Chelatococcus sp. HY11: one gene and its partner. The protein of the gene in region 2 interacts with the protein of the main gene of each other region in a pairwise test. Links are inferred from orthologs where the notes say so. Each region holds a gene or a part of one and is shown on either strand. Other genes may lie near its edges. The genes, in order: KIO74_RS07820 and KIO74_RS04910.

Region 1 (3,024 bases), 650 kb from region 2 along the record:
TGGAAGATCTCCCGGGATTCGTGGAGTTCCATCTTCTTCGCGGTCCGCGCGGCGAGGATCATATACTCTATTCCTCACACACCATTTGGCGCAGCAAGGCCGATTTTGAAGCCTGGACCAAGTCGGAGGCCTTCCGGCTCGCTCACAAGGGCGCAGGCTCGAGCGGCGCGCTTTATGTCGGGCATCCCCAGTTCGAGGGCTTCGAGGTCATCCAGACGGTGAAGCCGAGCGGCGCCGCCGCCTGACAAAACGCCCGATGGCCTCTGATCGTGGTTGCCGATAGGCTGGTCCACGGTGAGTGGTTAGGGAGCGCGGAGTTGTCGGACAGGAACGAAGCAACGCGGTCCGCTTTCCCGGTCGCTGCGATCGTCTACGAAAAGCGCGGCGACGCGGATGATATCCTCGCCGCGCTCGCGACGCGCCTTAGGGAGGCGGGCGTCTCTCTCGCCGGGCTCGTCCAGCACAATCGTCCCGGCGATGGCGCGCAGGTTCCAGCGCGGATGGTCGCGGAGGATTTGGCGAGCGGCCGCCTCATCGGCATCTCGCAACCCCTCGGTGCCGCCTCGGCCGGTTGTCGCCTCGACAGCCAGGCGCTCGCGGAAGCGGCGGCGCTCGCCGCCCGGTCGCTTCCCTCCGCCGCCCTCGTCATTCTCTCAAAATTTGGCAAGGCCGAGGTCGATGGCGGTGGGCTGCGCGCGGAGTTTATCGCCACCCTGACCCACGGCACCCCCCTTGTCACCTCGGTTCCGGCAAGCCGGCTCGCGGACTGGGAGGCCTTTCTCGGCAGCCCGTGGCATCATGCGGGCCATGTCCCCACGGAGGCTGGCGCGCGGAAGGCGTTCCTGGACGCCCTCGTCGCCTGGAGCCTTTCGCAGCTGGAATGGTCGCTTTCCCCGTCGTCCGCCGGAGCAGTCTAGGTGGCAGGCGTCAGCGAAACCCTTCCAACCGCCGGGCTGGTGCTTGCTGGCGGGCGCAGTCGGCGGATGGGCACCGACAAGGCGCAACTCGTCGTGGCCGGCAAGCCATTGCTCGCCCATGTCCTGGAACGCCTCGCCCCGCAATGTGCCGTGGTGGCGGTCAATGCCGGCGACGATGTCGCGCAAGCGACCGGCTTTGGCTACGACATCGTCAAGGATACCGTTCCGGGCCAGATCGGCCCGCTCGCGGGTGTTCTCGCCGGCCTCTCCTGGTGCGCGTCCAACCATCCGGATGCGGCGTGGATGGTGAGCAGCACGGTCGACACGCCTTTCTTACCCCATGATCTGGTGACACGGCTGCATGAGGCGCGCGCGCGCGCCGGCGCCGATATCGCCTGCGCGGCGTCGCATGGTCGAAGCCACCACGCGACAGCGCTCTGGCCGGTCGCGCTCGTGCCAGCGCTGCACGATGCCTTGACGCTCGAAGGAATTCGCGCCGTGGCGGCGTTCACGGATCGCTACCGCATCGCAGTCGTGGAATGGCCATCCGTGCCGGTGGATCCGTTCTTCAACGTGAATACGCCCGCCGATCGCGACGAGGCCGAGCGGCTCGCGGGGCTTGCCGGGTAAAGCGCCTCAGCGTTTCGGCAGATAGTTCGGAGGAAGAGCGGTCAACCGAAGCCGACTTAAGGGCAACGGCGTTCGATCGTGAAAATCAGCGTGTCTCCCTTACGTGCCTGCGAGACCAGGCGATCGCCCTGTTGCTGCAGGAGATGGGGAATGTCGATCGCGGCCATGGGGTCGGTGCAGGTGACAATGAGTTCGGTGCCGATGGCAAGCCGCTGGAGAGCCTTGCGCGTGTGCAGAACGGGCAGGGGGCATTTCAGGCCGCGCAGGTCGAGTTTGATCGCCATCGTGCAAATTCCAGGCGCAGAAGGGTTCGAGCGCGGCTCCCGTCGTCCTCGACCGCTGCTTCCTGCCGGAGGAGCGGCCATAGGTCAAGCTGTCGTGCGTGCGACCGCCCCGCCGCTATGCTATCTCCAACGGGAGACGAAACAAGGCTGACCATGACGCGCCCAATCGACACGACCGGCGAACAGCGGCTCATGCGCATGTCGATCGTCGTGACGCTTGTCGTCGCGTCGATCGGCGTGTTGTTCGGCCTTCTGTCCGGGTCGATGTCGATCCTGTTCGATGGCGTCTTTTCCGCTATCGACGCGGCGATGTCGTTGCTCTCACTCGGTACCATGCGTCTCATCAGCCGCGAGACAAGCCGGCGTTTCCAGTTCGGCTATTGGCACATCGAGCCGATGGTCCTGGCGTTCAACGGCGGCGTTCTCATGCTGCTGTGCTTCTACGCCTTCTTGAACGCTGTCGGCGATATCCTGGCGGGCGGACGGGTGCTCAACTTCGATCTGGCGTTGGTTTACGCGGTCATCGTTGCCATCGCCTGCTTCACCATGGTTTTCGTCGAGCATCGCAAGAACAGGAAGCTGCGGTCGGAATTCATCCGCATCGACACCCAGAGCTGGCTGATGTCCGGCCTGATCACCTTGGCGCTGCTCGTCGCCTTTGTGACGGCGCTGGTGATTGAGGGAACACGGTTCTCGCCCTTCATTCCCTATATCGATCCGTCTGTCCTGGCGGCGCTGACGGCTTGCCTCATCTTTGTGCCGGTCAAGATCATCCGGAACGCGCTTGGCGGCATTTTTCAGATCGCGCCCGCGGGCCTCGACGAGAAGGTCAGGGAGATCGTCGCGGAGGTCGTCGCGCGCAATGGGTTCATCACCTATTCGAGCTATGTCGCGAAGATCGGGCGGGCGCTGTTCGTGGAAATCCACATCGTCGTGCCTAAGGATTTTCCGGTCGGCACCATCGGCACGCTCGATGAAATTCGCAGAGAGATCGGGGACAGTCTCGGCGGCGGTGGGCCACAGCGCTGGCTCACCATCGCCTTCACGACGGACGAGACGTTGATCTGAAAGTGTCGCTCAAGGCCGCAGCGCGATCGCGAGATCCGGGCGGTCGGTTGTGAAAGCCGACACGCCGGCCGCGAAGGCCCGGGAGATCGCCGGCTCGTCATGCGCGGCGAAAACACCGAAGCGAA
Region 2 (3,111 bases):
TTGGAAATGGCGATCGAGTAGAACTCTCCGCGCGAATTGTCGCCGCGCAGGATGCAGGACGGATATTTCCAGGTGATGGCCGAGCCTGTCTCCACCTGCGTCCAGGAAATCTTCGAATTCGCGCCCCGGCAATCGCCGCGCTTTGTCACGAAGTTGTAGACGCCGCCCTTGCCCTCGGCATCACCGGGGAACCAGTTCTGCACCGTCGAGTACTTGATCTCGGCATCGTCGAGGGCGATCAGCTCGACCACGGCCGCGTGGAGCTGGTTCTCGTCGCGCGCCGGCGCCGTGCAGCCCTCGAGATAGCTCACATAGGAACCCTTGTCGGCGATGATCAGCGTGCGCTCGAACTGGCCCGTGTTGCGCTCATTGATGCGGAAATAGGTGGACAGCTCCATCGGGCAACGCACGCCCTCCGGCACATAGACGAACGAGCCGTCCGTGAAGACGGCTGAATTGAGCGTGGCGTAGAAATTATCCGTCACTGGCACGACCGAGCCCAGGTACTTGCGCACCAGTTCGGGATGCTCGCGGATGGCCTCCGAGATCGAGCAGAAGATGACGCCTGCCTTCCTCAGCTCCTCTTTGAAGGTTGTGACCACCGACACCGAGTCGAAGACGGCATCGACGGCGACGCGCGAGCCGGCACCCTCGACACCGGCGAGGATCTCCTGCTCCCGCAGCGGAATGCCGAGCTTCTCGTAGGTCTTGAGGATCTCGGGATCGACCTCGTCCAACGACTTCGGGGCCGCGTTTTTCTTGGGCGCGGCGTAGTAGTGGAGTTCCTGGAAGGGGATGGGCGGATATTGCACGCGCGACCAGGTCGGTTCGCGCATGGTGAGCCAACGCCGATAGGCATCGAGCCGCCATTCGGTCATCCACTCAGGATCACCTTTCTTGGCGGAGATCAGGCGGACGATGTCCTCGGACAGGCCGACGGGGGCCAGGTCCATCTCGACCTCGGTCTCGAAACCGTATTTGTATTGATCAACGTCGATCGCCTTAACGCGTTCGACGGTCTCCTGCACTGCAGGCATTGCTCAACTCCTCTCACGGCTTCAAGGGCCGTGGTTTCCCGTCATCGTAAGCCCGGGGTCTTCCCGCCCTCGGGCAACCTCGCTACGCCGCCCTCTCTCCTTGGCGACGCGCCAACACGCTTCGCGTGACCCTGGCAAAAGCCGCCGCGAACCGTTCGACGTCTTCATCCCGGGTCGCCCAGCCAAGACTGATGCGCACCGCCCCCTCCGCGACATCAGGTTCAACGCCCATCGCGGCGAGAACATGCGAGGGGCGCACCTTCCCCGACGAACAGGCCGACCCCGACGAAACCGCGACGCCAGCGAGATCAAAGGCCATCACCAGCGTTTCCGCCTTGACGCCAGGAATGGCGAAGGCCGAGGTATTGGCAAGGCGCTCCACCCCGTCTCCGAAGACGACGACCTCCGGCAACACACTCCGCATATCCTGCTCGACGCGGTCGCGCATCAAGGCCATGGCGTTCATATAGTGATCAATCGCGCCAAATGCGATCGCCGCGGCGGCGCCGAAGCCGACAATAGCCGCGAGATTCTCCGTTCCGGCGCGATGGCCTTCTTCCTGTCCGCCACCACGCAGGAGCGCGGGCCCGAGATCGATACCCGGATTGTAGACCAGCGCGCCCGCGCCCTGCGGGCCGCCGAACTTGTGCGCCGAGAAACTCAGCATGTCGGCGCCGAGGGTCGAGAAATCGATGGGCATCTTGCCTGCGGCCTGCACCGCATCGACATGCAGAATGCCGCCGGCGGCATGCACGAGCTGCGCCACCTCACCGATCGGCTGCAGAACGCCCGTTTCGTTATTGGCCATCTGCAGCGACACAAAAGGCCGGCCTGCGCTGTCGTCGAGATGTTCCTCCAGCCAGGCGATGTCGACGACGCCGTTGCCATCCACCGGTACGACAGCCACGGCCTCCGCTGGAAATCGCCCGCCGGCGAGAATGCTCGGATGCTCCGTTGCGCCGACGAAGCAACGGGCCAGCGGGAGATCCTTGTTCCGCCCATCGAAACCGCGGACCCGCACATGAGGAGACAAGGCCAGCACATTCGCCTCGGTGCCGCCGCTCGTGAAAACAAGCTTGGCGGCCTCGGCCCCTACCAGAGCCGCGGCCTTGCCGCGCGCCTCCTCGATGGCGGCGCGCGCGGCGCGACCTTCCCGGTGGACCGAGGAGCCATTGCCGGACGTGGTGAGGACACGCAGCATCGCCTCCACCACCTCCGGACGGAGTGGCGCCGACGCATTGTAATCCAGATAAACTCGACCCGCCGTCATGCTTGTTTCCAGGGAAAAAGGGCCCACTTCATGGAAGTCTTGCCTTTAACCCCCCTCGTTGTGCTACATACGCTCGTGAAAGCGTGGGCGGCCTTACCGATGTCCGGTTGTATCATAACAAGATACACGCATCGGTAGGCCTTAGAATAATTCTAACCGTGATTTATGGCGCTGCAGCAAACGAAGTCAAGGGACGTCAGCTTTTATGTCCCTCGCTGAGCTCATGCCTTCTCACGGCCATGGTGTCGGAGCCAATGCCTGAAGTTATTTTCACCGGACCCGCCGGACGTATAGAAGGCCGCTATCATCCGGCCAAGGAGAAAGGTGCGCCAATCGCCATCGTGCTGCACCCGCATCCCCAGTTTGGCGGCACGATGAATAACCAGATCGTGTACAGCCTCTATTACACTTATGTGAATCGCGGCTTCTCCGTTCTTCGTTTCAATTTTCGTGGCGTGGGGCGCAGCCAGGGCGCGTTTGATCACGGCCAAGGCGAGTTGTCGGATGCGGCGGCAGCGCTTGACTGGGCGCAGTCAGTCAATCCCGAAGCCCGTACCTGCTGGATCGCAGGCGTTTCCTTCGGCGCCTGGATTGGCATGCAGCTTCTGATGCGTCGCCCCGAGATCGAGGGCTTCCTGTCGATCGCGGCCATGGCGAACCGCTATGACTTCAGCTTTCTGGCGCCCTGCCCGTCGTCGGGCCTCTTCGTCCACGGCTCGCAGGATCGCGTCGCGCCGCTGCGCGAGGTCGTCAGCGTCATCGAGAAGGTGAAGACCCAGAAGGGCATTCAGATCGAGCACGCGG

Evidence for each region.
Region 1: the proteins of KIO74_RS04910 (region 2) and KIO74_RS07820 interact in binary tests that used the Escherichia coli proteins (3 or more experiments, as listed by UniProt). The link is inferred for Chelatococcus sp. HY11 from one-to-one orthologs.

What each region holds. Positions count from the first base shown.
Region 1 is NZ_JAHBRX010000001.1:1,676,865-1,679,888, reverse strand. Bases 218-2,922 are described here. They hold KIO74_RS07820 (sulfurtransferase TusA family protein), read right to left. Parts: upstream 1,832-2,922; coding sequence 1,604-1,831; downstream 218-1,603. Other genes in these bases: KIO74_RS07810 (glycerophosphodiester phosphodiesterase family protein), read right to left, coding at 2,909-2,922; KIO74_RS07815 (cation diffusion facilitator family transporter), read left to right, coding at 1,985-2,899; mobA (molybdenum cofactor guanylyltransferase MobA), read left to right, coding at 918-1,547; KIO74_RS07830 (DUF2478 domain-containing protein), read left to right, coding at 318-917; hmuQ (heme-degrading protein HmuQ), read left to right, coding at 218-245. In the rest of the region: more of hmuQ, read left to right, coding at 1-217; more of KIO74_RS07810, read right to left, coding at 2,923-3,024. UniProt on the Escherichia coli protein: Sulfur carrier protein involved in sulfur trafficking in the cell. Part of a sulfur-relay system required for 2-thiolation during synthesis of 2-thiouridine of the modified wobble base 5-methylaminomethyl-2-thiouridine (mnm(5)s(2)U) in tRNA.
Region 2 is NZ_JAHBRX010000001.1:1,030,269-1,033,379, reverse strand. What follows is about bases 214-3,005. They hold KIO74_RS04910 (cysteine desulfurase family protein), read right to left. Parts: upstream 2,308-3,005; coding sequence 1,120-2,307; downstream 214-1,119. Other genes in these bases: KIO74_RS04905 (alpha/beta hydrolase), read left to right, coding at 2,562-3,005; sufB (Fe-S cluster assembly protein SufB), read right to left, coding at 214-1,037. Also shown: more of sufB, read right to left, coding at 1-213; more of KIO74_RS04905, read left to right, coding at 3,006-3,111. UniProt on the Escherichia coli protein: Master enzyme that delivers sulfur to a number of partners involved in Fe-S cluster assembly, tRNA modification or cofactor biosynthesis. Catalyzes the removal of elemental sulfur from cysteine to produce alanine.